Regions from separate parts of the Mesorhizobium sp. WSM4841 genome, predicted to be linked through region 1. Evidence: predicted binding sites of a transcription regulator. Region 1 holds the regulator's gene; the other holds the start of a gene.

The links. The regulator PhoB, encoded in region 1, activates phosphate uptake and scavenging genes when phosphate is short. The targets are predictions, from matches to a motif close to TGTCATNNANCTGTCAT.
Positions count from the first base shown of each region.
Region 2: a site for PhoB is predicted at 4,067-4,083, ahead of ugpB (sn-glycerol-3-phosphate ABC transporter substrate-binding protein UgpB). Genes of this name have one in related genera too.

Region 1 covers NZ_JBVVQC010000009.1:91,449-99,275, forward strand. Annotated here, with positions in the region: gene xylF (D-xylose ABC transporter substrate-binding protein) at 1-394, opposite strand, end outside; gene AC0L14_RS13370 (ROK family protein) at 662-1,909, shown strand; gene phoB (phosphate regulon transcriptional regulator PhoB) at 2,106-2,795, opposite strand; gene phoU (phosphate signaling complex protein PhoU) at 2,812-3,519, opposite strand; gene pstB (phosphate ABC transporter ATP-binding protein PstB) at 3,558-4,373, opposite strand; gene pstA (phosphate ABC transporter permease PstA) at 4,386-5,999, opposite strand; gene pstC (phosphate ABC transporter permease subunit PstC) at 5,992-7,380, opposite strand; gene AC0L14_RS13400 (PstS family phosphate ABC transporter substrate-binding protein) at 7,500-7,827, opposite strand, start outside.
Region 2 covers NZ_JBVVQC010000028.1:53,163-60,989, forward strand. Annotated here, with positions in the region: gene lysA (diaminopimelate decarboxylase) at 1-1,216, opposite strand, end outside; gene AC0L14_RS26260 (lipoprotein) at 1,269-1,475, opposite strand; gene argH (argininosuccinate lyase) at 1,704-3,104, opposite strand; gene tlpA (thiol:disulfide interchange protein TlpA) at 3,140-3,826, shown strand; gene ugpB (sn-glycerol-3-phosphate ABC transporter substrate-binding protein UgpB) at 4,146-5,456, shown strand; gene ugpA (sn-glycerol-3-phosphate ABC transporter permease UgpA) at 5,539-6,423, shown strand; gene ugpE (sn-glycerol-3-phosphate ABC transporter permease UgpE) at 6,432-7,280, shown strand; gene AC0L14_RS26290 (sn-glycerol-3-phosphate import ATP-binding protein UgpC) at 7,288-7,827, shown strand, end outside.

The DNA of each region.
Region 1 (7,827 bases):
CTTCCTGGTTGTCGAAGGTCAGATAGAACACGTCCTTGTTCTCGATCAGCCGGTCATAGCCGACGACCGGAATGCCTTCGTCCAGCGCCTTCTGCACCGCCGGCCCGATGGCCGAGGCATCCTGCGCAAGGATGATCAGCGCGTTGGCGCCCTGCGAGATCAGGCTCTCGACATCGGTCAGCTGCTTGCCGGGATTGGACTGTGCATCGGCGGAAATATACTTGTCGCCGGCGGCCTCGATCGCCGACTTCATGGCGGCTTCGTCGGTCTTCCAACGCTCTTCCTGGAAATTCGACCACGAAACGCCAATGACCTTGTCCTTGGCCTGTGCGACCGACGCGAGCGTCAGCGACATGGCGACCCCCGCCAGAATGGCGGCTGCGAATCTCTTCATGATATCCTCCCTGCGCCGCGTACGGCGCGACCAACTGGCCCGAAGGCCGGCACAAAGGCCCCCTATTTTTTCGAGCCTCGAAAAAATACTGGTCCAACCGCGAAGCGCTGTCAACATCAATTCCGATGGATTTTGATGTCCCTGCCGACTTATTTCGAGACTCGGAATAAATAATGACAGGGCCTGCTGCTTCTGCCACTATTTGTCGGACATTACCGACGGCTTCCGATTCATGAGCGGCCGCGGCAATAGGGAGGAAGCAAAAGAATGTCGGTTGGAATCCGTCATGACGATTTGCGCCGGCGTAACCGGGCGATGGTGATTTCTGCGGTACGCCGGGCCGGCCAGCCGTCGCGGACCGAGATCGCCGCAACCACCGGCCTCAGTCATTCGACCATATCGGCGATCTCTTCAGACCTGATCCAGGAAGGCATCCTGACCGAGAGCAAGGCGAGCGAGACCGTTTCGATGAAACGCGGCCGACCGCAGGTCGGCCTCAGCCTCAATCCGGAAGCCGCTGCCGTATTGGCGGTCGTGTTGTCGCTGAATTTCCTGTCGGTCGCTGTCATCGATTATGCCGGACAGGTGGTCGCCGAGGAACAGCGCCGGCTGGACACGCTGACCATGTCGCGCGACGAGCTGATCGACGAATGTGTCGCCATCGTGCGGCGCCGGATCGAAGACCCCGACCTCGACGTCCAAAGCGTCGCCCGCATCGCGCTGGCGATCCAGGGCATCACCGATTCGCATGCGCGCGCCATGTTGTGGTCGCCGATCACGCCGCAGACGAACATCGCCTTCGCCGACATTCTGGAACGCGAGTTCGGCATCCCGGCCATCATGGAGAACGACTGCAACATGATGGCCGTGGCGCTGCGCTGGCGCGACCCGGATCGCTACCGCGACGATTTCATCGCCATCCTGCTCTCGCACGGCATCGGTATGGGGCTGGTGCTGAAGGGCGAACTGTTCACCGGCACCCATTCCTCGGGCGGCGAATTCGGCCACATGATTCATCGGCCGGGCGGCGCGCTTTGCCGCTGCGGGCGGCGCGGCTGCGTCGAGGCCTATGCCGGCAACTACGCCATCTGGCGCAACGCAAGGCAATTGAGCGAGAACGCAGAGCCGGTCGCCGATGTCAGCGACGCCGAGATGCGGGCACTGGCGGCCCGGGCGCGCCAGACGGACGGACCGGAGCGCGAAGCCTACCGCAAGGCCGGCGAAGCGCTCGGCTTCGGGCTTGGCAGCCTGTTCGCGCTGATCGATCCGGCGCCGGTCGCCATGGTCGGCGCCAGCGCTGCCGCCTTCGACCTGATCGAGCCGGCCCTGCGCGAGGCCATCGCCCAGACCGCCGGCGGCCAGCATTCGGGTTCGATTTCCTTCGACACCGAGACGAACGAGCTGCCGCTGATCCGCGAAGGCTGCGCCTTGCGAGCGCTGAGCTTCGTCGACCAGGAGATTTTCGCGCCGGGCGCGCAAGGGAAGTCCGGCACGATCAGGAAGGACGTGGCGTGAGTCCGAAGGCAAGGAACAAAGGCGGAATGCGACTTGGGGATGTGTTGAGATTCAGGTCAGGCCGCGCCGGAGTCGAAGACGGGCGCGAAGCGACCAGACTGGGCGAGTTCCGAGAACCGGAACGGAGCGTACTTTTGGGTACGTACCGGAAGCGCAGGAAATCGCCGGTCGCAGGCCGGCATCACCTGAATATCAGCTAGTCTTCCCTGATCGCATAGCCCGCACCGCGGATGGTGCGGATGACATCGGGCATGCGACCATTGTTGACCGCCTTGCGCAACCGGCCGACATGGACGTCCACCGTGCGCTCGTCGATGTAGATCGTCTCGCCCCAGACATTATCGAGCAACTGGCTGCGCGAGAAGACCCGACCTGGGTGCCGCATCATGAATTCGAGCAGCCGGAATTCGGTCGGCCCGAGCCGGATCTCGCTCTTCTTGCGATAGACCCTGTGCGATTCGCGATCGAGCATGATGTCGCCGACCTTCAGCACGCTGGACAGCACTTCGGGCTTGGCGCGGCGCAGCAGCGCCTTGATCCTGGCCATGAATTCCGGTGTCGAGAACGGCTTGACCAGGTAGTCGTCGGCCCCTGTCGAGAGGCCGCGCACCCGGTCGCTCTCCTCGCCGCGTGCGGTCAGCATGATGATCGGCAGCCGCTCGGTTTCGGGGCGCATCCGAAGGCGTCGGCAAAGCTCGATGCCGGAAACCGCCGGCACCATCCAGTCGAGCACCAGAAGATCGGGCACGTTTTCCTGCAGCCGGATTTCGGCCTCGTCGCCGCGCGTCACCACCTCGACCTGATAGCCTTCGGATTCCAGATTGTAGCGGAGGAGGACGCCCAGCGGCTCTTCGTCCTCCACCACCATAATGCGTGGCGCGATCATCGACCGGTCACCCCCGTCATGTCGCCGGCGCCGACATCGTCGTTTCGTCGAGCTTCGGGCGATCCGCCGGCAATTGCTGCCCGGTCACGACATAGTAGGCGTTTTCGGCGATGTTGGTGACGTGATCGCCGATACGCTCGAGATTCTTGGCGCAGAACAGAAGATGCGTGCAAGCGGTGATGTTGCGCGGATCCTCCATCATGTAGGTCAGGAGTTCGCGAAAAACCGCCGTGTATTTCACGTCGATCTTCTCGTCGGCGGCGCGCAGTTCTTTCAACGCGCCGGCGTTGCGCGACACATAGTGCTCGACCACGCCGCGGAGCTGCACAAGAACGAGATCCGCCATCGCGTCGATACCGTGCGAGAGATTACGCGGCGTGGCGCTCTGCCCGACTGCGCTGACCCGCTTGGCTATGTTCTTGGCCAGGTCGCCGATGCGCTCGAGATCGCCGGCCATGCGGATTGCGCCAACCACGGCGCGCAGATCTTGCGCCATCGGCTGCCGCTTGGCGATCAGCGTGATCGCACTATCGTCGAGTTCGCGCTGCCGCGCATCCATGATGGCGTCGTCCGAGACGACGCGCTGCGCCATCGCATTGTCTGATGCAAGCAATGCGCGGATCGAGGCTGCGACCATCGCGGCGGCGAGCTCGTCCATATCGCGGATCAGCCTGTCGATGTGCTCCAGTTCCTCGTCGAAGGATGCGACGGTGTGTTCACCCATGATACTGTCCTCGTGTTCGAAATTCGCCGCCGGACCGCTCAGCCGAATCGGCCGGTGATGTAGTCCTGGGTGCGCTTGTCGTCGGGGTTGGTGAACATCTTGTCGGTCGCGCCCTCCTCGACCAGATAGCCGAGATGGAACATCGCCGTGCGTTGCGACACGCGCGCTGCCTGCTGCATCGAATGGGTGACGATGACGATCGTGTAGTTCTGGCGCAGTTCGTCAATCAGTTCCTCGACGCGGGCGGTGGCGATCGGATCGAGCGCCGAACAGGGCTCGTCCATCAGGATCACTTCCGGCGATACGGCGATGGCGCGCGCGATGCACAGGCGCTGCTGCTGTCCGCCGGAGAGACCGGTGCCCGACTCGAGCAGGCGATCCTTGACCTCGTTGAACAGGCCGGCCTTCTTCAGGCTCGATTCAACGATGCCGTCCAACTCGGCCTTGCTCCTGGCCAGGCCGTGAATGCGCGGACCGTAGGCGACGTTTTCATAGATCGACTTCGGAAACGGGTTCGGCTTCTGGAACACCATGCCGACGCGAGCTCGCAGCTCGACGACATCGATTTTCGGGTCGTAGACATCCTCACCGTCGAGCGTGATCTTGCCGCTCACCCGCGCGATATCGATCGTGTCGTTCATTCGGTTCAGGCACCGCAAGAATGTTGACTTGCCACAGCCCGATGGGCCGATCAACGCCGTCACCTGGTTCTCGCGGACATCGATATCCACATCGAACAGAGCTCGCTTCTCGCCGTAATGAACAGAGACCTTTTCGCCCTTCATCTTGATCGAAGGGGCATTGGTTCCGCTGCTCAGTTTCTGTTCGACGCCGGCTTCCGTCATGATGTTCATATCCTCTACTCCTTACCAGCGCCGCTCGAAGCGCCTGCGCAGTATCACCGCGATGGCGTTCATGATGACCAAAAACAGCAGCAAAATCAAAATCGCCGCCGAAGTCTTCTGCTGGAATCCAGCTTCCGGGAAATCCGCCCACATGAATATCTGCACCGGCAGGATCGTCGCGGGATCGGTGAAGCCGCCGGGAATGTCGACGATGAAGGCGACCATGCCGATCATCAGCAACGGCGCGGTTTCGCCCAGCGCATGCGCCATTCCGAGGATGGTGCCGGTCATGATACCCGGCATCGCCAGCGGCAGGACGTGATGGAATACGGTCTGGACCTTGGACGCTCCGATGCCGAGCGCCGCCTCGCGGATCGACGGCGGCACGGCGCGCAACGAAGCGCGCGAGGCGATAATGATGATCGGCAGGGTCATCAGCGCCAGCACCATGCCGCCGACCACCGGGGCTGAGCGCGGCATGCCGAAGAAATTCAGGAATACGGCAAGTCCAAGCAGGCCGAAGACGATCGAAGGCACCGCCGCCAGATTGTTGATATTCACTTCGATGATCGTCGTCAGCCGGTTCTTGGGGGCAAATTCCTCAAGATAGATCGCCGCCGAAACGCCGATCGGGAAGGCGATGGCGAGCGTAACGATCATGGTCAGGAACGATCCGACGACCGCGCCCCAGACACCGGCCAGTTCCGGCTCGCGGCTTGCGCCGGTGAAGAAGAAGATCGAGTTGAACCGGCTTTCGATCAGGCCGGCGCTCTTCAGCGTGTCGAGCCAGACGATCATCTTGTCGGAAATCTTTCGCGATGCTTCCGGCGTGTCGATGACGCGCAGGAATGCTTGGCCGCTCGCGGCGGGCGCCGTGCTGTCTAGCGCCTCGATCACCGTGCCCTTTGCGACCGCCGTCCCGTTGGCCCCAGGCGACAGCGCGGTCAGCTTGACCGTACCGCCATTGAACGCGACCAGCAGCGACGACGCGCCGCTCGTCAGCGTGAGCATACCGTTTTCGCCCTCGGTCGCACCATTGCCACGCGCCAGCGTCAGCATGGCGTCGTCGCCGAAGGTCAGATCGATGTCGCCGCTGGTTTCCGAAGGGGTGACGCTTGTCGAAATCGCTTCGTCCGAACCGACGTCGGCAAGCAACCCCTTGAGATAAAGGTCGGCAAAATCGTCAAGTGGAACCGCATAGTCCACCGTTCCTCCGAGCATCCCCGGATCAGCCGCAATATCTTTGCGCAGGAAGACGCCTGTGCCGGTGGAAATCAGTCCGCGCAGCAGGCGCTTGTCCTGACGGCTCGTCACATCAGGAAATTTTGCCGTAAGCGCTTCCTGAGCGATGGCGTCGTAGTTGGCGGCGTCGAGTTTCGCCGGGTCGACCTTGGCCGCCGAAAGATCGATCGGCAGCGTCAGATAGTTCTGCCGCAGCGCCGGGATCGCCTGCGTGACGATCGTCGACAGGAGCAGCACAAGAAATAAGCCGGCCAACGCGACGGCTGCGGCGCCAAGCCATTTGAACCACGTTTCAGTGCGGTAACGACCCTTCAGCCGCGCCTTCGCGGCATCGTCGGTATGAACGCTGACCGGCCGCCGGCCGGCGCCGAATGACGCGATCGCATCAGTCATATTGCTCTCGGTATTTCTGGACGACGCGCAAAGCGACGATGTTGAGGGTAAGCGTGATGCAGAACAGCACCAGGCCGAGTGCGAAGGCTGCAAGCGTCTTGGCGCTGTCGAACTCCTGATCGCCTACAAGCAGCGTCACGATCTGCACCGTCACGGTGGTGACCGCTTCGAGCGGGTTGGCCGTGAGGTTTGCCGCCAGGCCCGCCGCCATAACCACAATCATTGTTTCACCAATTGCGCGGCTGACGGCGAGCAGCATCGCCGAAACGATGCCCGGAAGGGCAGCGGGAAGGACCACCTTGCGGATGGTTTCCGACTTGGTCGCGCCGAGGCCGGCGGAACCGTCTCGCAGGGATTGTGGAACGGCATTGATCACATCATCGGAAAGCGAGGAAACGAAGGGAATGATCATGATACCCATGACCACGCCTGCCGCGAGCGCGGATTCGGACGCGACGCTGAGGCCCAGGCTTTCGCCCATACCGCGGAAGTAGGGCGCAACCGTCAGCGCGGCGAAGAAGCCGTAGACGACGGTCGGAATGCCGGCGAGGATTTCCAGTACCGGCTTTGCCACCGCGCGGACGCTTTTGGAGGCGTAATCCGAAAGGTAGATCGCAGCCATCAGCCCGATAGGTGCGGCCACCAGCATAGCGATGAAGGTGATGAGCAACGTGCCGGCAAAGAGCGGCACCGCGCCAAAAATGTCCTGGTTGACCGCCCCGGCTTCCGTCCCCGCACCAGTGAAGGCGCTCTGCGGCGACCAGTGCGTGCCGAACAGGAACTTATAGAACGGCACCTGTTGGAAGAACCGCAGGGATTCGAAGATAAGCGACAGGACGATACCGATCGTCGTCAGGATTGCGACCACCGAACAGGCGATCAAGAATGCGCGAAGAACGCGCTCGACCACGTGGCGCGCCCGGTAGGCTTGGGCGATGCGCGAATAGGCCCAGTAAAATCCGGACGCGGAAAGCACGAACGCGACGGCCCAGATGATCCAGGTGCTGGTCGTATGGATCGATTTGTAGACGGCCGCGGCTGCCTCTTTCGTCGGATCGGCGAAGCCGACAAGCCCGCCAAAGGCCATCGCGCGAGCGTCGCGGATGAAAGCTTCGACCTGCGGAACGCCCATTCCCGACAACTCGGAGGAGAAGCGGTCGGCAATGATCGACGATTCAATTCCCGGCGTCACCAGCGACCACAACACGATCGCAAGCAGCGCGGGACCGGCAGCAAAAAGCGCCAGAAACATGCCATGTTGGCCAGGCAGCGAATGCAATCGCGCGACGTCGCCGTTGACACTGGCAATTGCGCGTGTCCGGCCGATCCAATAGGCCGCAGCGGCCAGACCTAACAGTAGAATAACGAGATAACCGACCATTCAGGACGTCCCCTCGACCGCCGGTCATTCACCGGCTCAAAGCACGGGACCTTGGTCCCGCGCTTTGGGCTTTTAGAGCATGAGGGGTCAGAGCGGATATGCGCCCTGACCCCGAAACATCAGGAGCCCATGCCTTTCAGGGCCTTGGCGTTTTCGGCCCACTTGGCGCGCTCGGCGTCCGGCAGCGGGATCAGGCCCTTGTCGGCCAGATAACCATCAGGACCCCATGCAGCCTCCGAGGTGTACTCGGCGATGAACTCCTGCATGCCGGGGATGACGCCGACATGCTCTTTCTTGGCATAGACATAGAGCGAGCGGGAAACGCCATAATCGCCGGATGCAATGTTCTCGAAGGTCGGCTCGACGCCGTCGACCTTGTGGCCCTGCAGCTTGTCGGCGTTCTGGTCAAGGAACGAGAAGCCAAAGATGCCGAAGGCATTGGGGTTG
Region 2 (7,827 bases), on a different contig from region 1:
GGCGCGGGCGCACGACATGGAAACGGTCGCCGTCGACCAGCACTTCGGGCACCAGCGGCCTGGTGTTGTAAGTGCCGGCCTGCACCGCGCCATAGGCGCCGGCGGTGGCGACGGCGATCAGGTCGCCGGCCTTGAGCCGCGGCAGGTCGCGGTCGAGGCCGAGATAATCGCCGGTCTCGCAGACCGGGCCGACGACGTCGACCGTCATGCGCGGCGCCGCGGCCGGCTGCTGCACCACCGGCTTGATGTCATGGAAGGCGTCATAGAGTGTCGGCCGGATCAGATCGTTCATCGCGGCGTCGACGACCAGGAAGTTCTTGGCGTCGCCCTCCTTCACGAAGATCACTTGCGAGACGAGGACACCGGCATTGCCGACGATCAGCCGGCCCGGCTCGAACATCACCTTCAGCCCGAGCTTGGCGACGTGCTTCCTGACGATCTGGGCATAAGCGTCCGGCAAGGGAGGCGGGCTGTTGTCGACGCGGTAGGGAATGCCGAGGCCGCCGCCGAGATCGATATGCTCGATGGCGTGCCCGTCGGCACGAAGCACGCCGACCAGTTCCACCAGCAGCGCGAAGGCGTCGTCGAAGGGCTGCAATTCGGTGATCTGGCTGCCGATATGGGTGTCGATACCGGTGACCTTGATGCCAGGCAGTTCAGCCGCGCGGGCATAGACCTGGCGCGCCTTCTGCCAGGGAATGCCGAACTTGTTCTCGGCCCTGCCGGTGGAGATCTTCTTGTGGGTCTTGGCATCGACATCCGGGTTGATGCGCAGCGAGATCGACGCCACCTTGCCCAGGGCCGTGGCGCGGGTCGACAGCAGTTCCAGTTCCGGCTCGGATTCGACGTTGAAACAGAGAATGCCGGCCGAGAGCGCAAAATCCATTTCGCGCGCGGTCTTGCCGACGCCCGAAAACAGGATCTTGTTGGCCGGAATGCCGGCGGCCAGCGCGCGGCGCAGTTCGCCTTCCGAGACCACGTCGGCGCCGGCGCCGAGTTTTGCCAGGATCTTCAGCACCGCCTGGTTGGAATTCGCCTTCATGGCATAGCAGACCAGCGCGTCGAGCCCGGCAAAGGCCTGCGCAAACACGTGGAAATGCCTGGTCAGCGTCGCCGTCGAATAACAATAGAACGGTGTGCCGACGCTTGTGGCGATATCTGATATCGCCACGTCCTCGGCATGCAGCACGCCGTCGCGGTAGTCGAAATGGTTCACAACAGAGATTCCGGAAGTTGGAGCACGATGAGATCGGCCGATCTCATCGGCTCTAGATCAACGGGTCGAGAATGAACTTCTTGTCCTTGACCGGTTTTTCCGGCTCGGGCGGCACGGGCTGCTCGGCCTTTTGTGCGTCCTTGCGCGCCTGCACGGCCGCCTCATAGGGCGTCTCGAGCCCGGCTTTCCTGCCGCAGGCCGTTACGGTTGCCAGCGCCGCCAGCAGCGCGAGCGTCACCAAAATCCTGCTTGCGGTCATCGATCCATCCGTCCGAAACTTTTGCCCGCCGCTTTTAGCCGAGTTTTTCTGGCATTGCACCTAGTGTGGTGGATTTGAAGTTCCTGTCATTGATGGCATTCGCGTTAAGGAGCTTCAAATCCAAAACCACACTAGAATTCATTAATTAACTCGTGCGGCTTTTGAATCCGAAACTCGCTCGCCGCGGTGCTCCAACGTGATGCGAATTTCGGATTCGCCGCACGAGCATCACGCCTTGGCGATGTGCTTTTTCCAGTATCGGATCTGCTTCTTCACTTCCGACGGCGCGGTGCCACCGAAGCTTGTGCGGCTCTTCACCGAGTTCTGCACGGCAAGCACGGAAAACACGTCCGCCGTGATCCCTGCGTGAATGGACTGCAAGTCTTCCAGCGGCAGCCTGTCGAGCCCGATCTTCTTCTCTTCGGCCAGCGCCACTGCGCGGCCGGTGACATGGTGCGCCTCACGGAACGGCAGGCCGAGCGTGCGTACCAGCCAGTCGGCAAGATCGGTTGCGGTCGAATAGCCTGACCTGGCGGCCTTCTTCATGGCGGCGGCGTTCACCGTCATGTCGCGCACCATGCCGGTCATCGCCGCCAGCATCAGGTCGAGCGTCTCGGCGGCGTCGAACACGGATTCCTTGTCCTCCTGCATGTCCTTGCCGTAGGTCAGCGGCATGCCCTTCATCACCGTCAGCAGGCCGAGAAGATGGCCGGTGACGCGGCCGGTCTTGCCGCGCACCAGCTCGGCAGCGTCGGGGTTCTTCTTCTGCGGCATGATCGAGGAGCCGGTGGAGAAACTGTCGGACAACCTGACGAAGCCGAATTGCGGCGTCGACCAGATGATGATCTCTTCGGCCAGCCGCGACAGATGCGTCGCGCAGATCGCCGCCAGCCCCAAAAACTCGAGGGCGAAATCGCGGTCCGAAACGCTGTCCAGGGAGTTGCGCATCGGCTCGCGGAAGCCGAGTGCCTTGGCCGTCTGGTGCCTGTCGATCGGAAAGCTGGTGCCGGCAAGGGCGGCCGCACCGAGCGGGCTTTCGTCCATCCGTTCGATGGCATCGCGAACGCGCAACAGGTCGCGCGAAAACATCTCGACATAGGCCATGCAGTGGTGGCCGAAGGTCACCGGCTGCGCCGCCTGCATGTGGGTGAAGCCAGGCATCACCGTTGCCACATGCTCCTCGGCCCGTTCCAGGAACGCCGTGATCAGGCCCTTCAGCGCCTCGGCGACGCGAAAGCATTCGTCCTTGACCCACAGCCTGAGGTCGACCGCCACCTGGTCGTTGCGCGAACGGGCGGTGTGCAGGCGGCCGGCGGCCGGCCCGATCAGCTCGGCAAGGCGAGCCTCGACATTCATGTGGATGTCTTCCAGCCTGGTCGAGAACTCGAACGTGCCGGCTTCGATCTCTGCCAGGATCGTGTTCAGCCCGTGAGCGATTTTTTCTTGATCGGCCGCCGAAATAATGCCCGTTTGCGCCAGCATCTCGCTATGGGCGATCGAGCCTCTGATATCCTGCGCATAGAGCTTGCGGTCGAACGAGATCGACGCGTTGATGGCTTCCATGATCGCGGCCGGACCCGAGGCAAAACGTCCGCCCCACATCTGGTTGCTGGCCTTCTTGTCGCTCATCGCTATAACCCGTGCTCCGGAGCAGTTTTTAGAAAATGGCAAACGGCAATCGATTTTTCCCGGCCCCGCGCCTCATCCTCGCCGCTTTGGTGGCGGGCGTGCTGGCCGGCGCGGTCGCGGTATATGTCAGCGAGAGCGGTTCTGGCAACAACGCGCCCGCTCAAGTCGCCGTTGACGACAGCAAGGACGATGCCGCCTGCGCCGCCAAGGCTGATCGCGCCAAGACGGTCGCGGCGGCTGCTACCGGGCAGGTTGCCGCACTCTTGCCGGCCGATCCGCCGCAATCGCTGAAAAGCCTTGCCTTCAACGACCCTGGCGGCAAGCCGATGACGCTCGCCGACCATGCCGGCAAGACGGTGCTGCTCAATCTGTGGGCGACATGGTGCGCGCCGTGCCGCGCCGAAATGCCGGCGCTCGACGCGCTGCAGAAAGAAATGGGCAGCGACGCCTTCGAGGTCGTCGCGGTCAATGTCGATGCCGGTGACGACACCAAGCCAAAAAAGTTCCTCGAGGAAACCGGCGTCGAGGCGCTCGGCTACTACCGCGATTCGACGATGGCGCTGTTCAACGATCTCAAGACACGCGGCCTGGCGCTCGGCCTGCCGGTGACCATGCTGATCGACGGTGAAGGCTGCCTGATCGCTCACATGAACGGCCCGGCCGAATGGTCGAGCCCGGACGCCAAGCGGCTGGTCGAGACGGCGCTCGGCAAGTCGGACTAATGCATGTCGCGCAAAGGTGCGCAGCGGTTTTGCGATAACGACATGCATCAAAACAAGAACCTAAAGCGCGTCGCAGGAATCCATTCAAACGCGACGCGCTTTAGGCGCCGGCGATCGTGCCGATCTCGGTCGCCTTGTTCGATCCGTAAGCCGGCTTGGCAAATTGCTTTCCATCAGCTCTCATTTCGAAACGTGCACCATTTTGAGGCCGAGATCGAGTTCATCGATCCGCAACAAAACCGTTGTCCAATTGTCACGAGCGGCACATATTGCCTTTGCGAGAGTGCCCTTTCGCCAATGACAAAACGGGAGATGAAACATGAAGTTCTTCGGCTTCGCGGCCGGTGTCGCCGCCACCATGACCCTGCTTTCCACCACCTCCGCCTTCGCCGTCACGCAGATCAGCTGGTGGCACGCCATGACCGGCGCCAACGCCGAGGTCGTCGACAAGATCTCAAAGGATTTCAACGCCAGTCAGAGCGACTATGAGCTGGTTCCGGTGTTCAAGGGCACCTATCCCGAGACGCTGAATGCCGGCATCGCCGCCTTCCGCGCCGGACAGGCGCCCGATATTCTCCAGGTGTTCGATGTCGGCACCGGCGTGATGATGGCGGCCGAGGGTGCGATCAAGCCGGTGACCGAGGTGATGACCGGTGCCGGGTTGACCTTCGACAAGAGCCAGTATCTGCCCGGCATCGTCGGCTATTATTCGAAGCCGGACGGCACCATGCTGTCCTTCCCCTACAACTCCTCCTCGCCGATCCTCTATTACAACAAGGACATCTTCCAGAAAGCGGGCCTCGACGTGAACAGCCCGCCCAAGACCTGGAACGAGGTGTGGGAAGCTGCCAAGAAGATCAAGACGAGCGGCGCCGCCTCATGCGGCTATACCTCGACCTGGCTGACCTGGATCCATCTGGAGAATTTCGCGGCGTGGAATGATGTGTCCTGGGCCACCCAGCAGAACGGTCTGGCCGGCGGTGATGTCGAACTCAAGATCAATGCGCCGATCTTCGTCAACCACTTCCAGGCGCTCGCAGACCTCGCCAAGGATGGCACCTTCAAATATGGCGGGCGCACCTCCGAAGCCAAGCAGATCTTCCTTGCCGGCGAATGCGGCATCTTCACCGAATCGTCAGGCGGTCTCGGCGACATCGTCAAATCCGGCATGAACTATGGCATCGGCCAGCTTCCCTACGACAGCGACGCCAAGGGCGCGCCGCAGAACACCACGCCGGGCGGTGCCAGCCTGTGGGTATTCGGCAACAAGTCCGACGAGCAATACAGGGGCGTCGCGGCCTTCTTCGCCTACTTGTCCAAGACCGATGTGCAGGAATATCTGCACCAGAAGTCGGGATACCTGCCGGTGACGCTCGCCGCCTACGAGGCGACCAAGAAATCAGGCTTCTATGAAAAGAACCCCGGCCGCGAGACACCCGTTCTGCAGATGACGGGCAAGGCGCCGACCGACAATTCGAAGGGCGTGCGCCTGCCGAATCTGCCGCAGGTGCGCGATATCCAGAACGAGGAGTTCGAGAAGATGCTGGCCGGCCAGCAAACCGCTCAGCAGGCGCTCGACAATGCGGTCACGCGCGGCAACGCCGCGATCAAGGAAGCGCTGGAGAACTGACGAGATTATCTCGGTTGGTCGATTGGAATATCGCCCACGCGAGCTCGCGTGGGCGACCCCTGGATAGCGAGGGAAAATCAGCCTGTCTCCACGCATCGTCTTTCCCAACAAGATCCTGCCCTTCCTGCTGGTGGCGCCACAACTCGCCATAACACTGGTTTTCTTCTACTGGCCGGCCGGTCAGGCGCTTTACCAGTCGATGCTCAGGCAAGACCCGTTCGGGCTGAGGACCAAGTTCGTCTGGTTCGCCAATTTCCGCAAGGTGCTGGCCGATCCGGCCTACCTCAACTCGATCAAGGTCACGGTGGTGTTTTCGCTTGCGACCGCGATCGTTGCCATGGGTGTGGCCCTCTTGCTTGCGGTCATGGCCGAGAAGGCAGTGCGCGGCAAAGGCCCCTACCGCACACTGTTGATATGGCCTTATGCCGTGGCGCCGGCGATTGCCGGCATGCTGTGGCTTTTTCTGTTCAATCCTTCGATCGGCTCGTTGGCCTATTTGCTGAGAAGCCTCGGCATCGCCTGGGATCCGCTGCTCAACGGCACCCACGCCATGATCCTGCTGGTATCGGCGGCTGCCTGGAAACAGATCAGCTACAATTTCCTGTTCTTCGTCGCCGGCCTGCAGGCGGTGCCGAAAACGCTGATCGAGGCGGCGGCCATGGATGGCGCCGGTGAGACCAAGCGCTTCTGGACCATCGTCTTCCCGCTGCTCGCGCCGACGACCTTTTTCCTGCTGGTCGTCAACACGGTCTATGCCCTGTTCGACACTTTCGGCATCGTTCATGCCGTCACCGGCGGCGGCCCGGGCAAGACGACCGAGACGCTTGTCTACAAGGTCTACAATGACGGCTTCGTCAATCTGATCCTGGGTGACTCGGCGGCGCAGTCGGTCATCCTGATGGCCATCGTCATTGCGCTCACAGCCATCCAGTTCCGCTACGTGGAACGCAAGGTCCATTACGGTTGAGGGCAGCGATGATCGGCCAATCCCCGCTCCGCACCTTCATCGCCCATGCCGTGCTCATCCTTGGCATATTGATCGTGGCTTTTCCGATCTACTACACCTTCGTTGCCTCGACACACACGCTGCAAACGATACTCAGGCCGCCGCTGCCGCTCTTGCCCGGCGGCCAGCTATGGAACAATTACAGCGAGGCGCTGTTCGGCGGCATTGGCCGCATCGGCGGCGTCAGCGTCGGCCAACTGCTCCTCAACACCACGATCATGGCGCTTGGCGTTGCGGTGGGAAAGATCTTCATCTCGATCCTGTCGGCCTATGCGATCGTGTTCTTCCGCTTTCCGCTGCGCATGACCTTCTTCTGGCTGATCTTCATCACCTTGATGCTTCCCGTGGAGGTGCGCATCCTGCCGACCTACAAGGTGATGGTCGATCTCGGCATGATCGACACCTATGCCGGCCTGATCATCCCGCTGATCGCCTCGGCCACCGCGACGCTGCTGTTCCGCCAGTTCTTCATGACCATACCGGGCGAATTGGTCGAGGCGGCGCGTGTCGACGGTGCCGGGCCATGGCGCTTCTTCTTCGATATCCTCTTGCCACTGTCGCGCACCAACATCGCGGCGCTGTTCGTGATCCTCTTCATCTATGGCTGGACGCAGTATCTCTGGCCGCTGCTCGTCACCAACAGCAACGATATGAACACCATCGTCATCGCGCTGAGAAAGATGGTTTCCTTCGCCGATGCCGACACCGAATGGCACCTGGTCATGGTCACGGCGATGCTGGCCATCGTGCCGCCGATCCTGGTGGTCGTGCTGATGCAACGCTGGTTCGTGCGCGGCCTGGTCGAATCCGAAAAGTGAGAAGCCGATGGCGACCGTCGATCTGAAGGACGTGAAGAAGGTCTATCCCGGCGGCGTCGAAGCCGTGAAGGGCGTCTCCATCGCCATTCCCGACAAGGAGCTTTGCGTGCTGGTCGGTCCATCCGGCTGCGGCAAGTCCACCCTGCTGAGGATGATCGCCGGGTTGGAGACCATTTCTGCCGGTACGGTCGCCATCGACGGCAAGGTGGTCAACGCTATCGGCCCGACCGAGCGCGACATCGCCATGGTGTTCCAGAACTATGCGCTCTACCCGCATATGAAGGTCTATGACAACATGGCCTATGGCCTGCGCAATCGCGGCACGCCGAAGGACGAGATCGACAGCAGGGTGCGCTCGACCGCCAAGGTGCTGGAGCTCTCGGCGTTGCTCGACCGGCGGCCGCGCGAGCTTTCTGGCGGGCAGCGCCAGCGTGTCGCCATGGGCCGCGCCATCGTGCGCAATCCGAAAGTCTTCCTGTTCGACGAGCCGCTGAGCAATCTCGATGCCAAATTGCGCGGCCAGATGCGGGTCGAGATCAAGAATTTG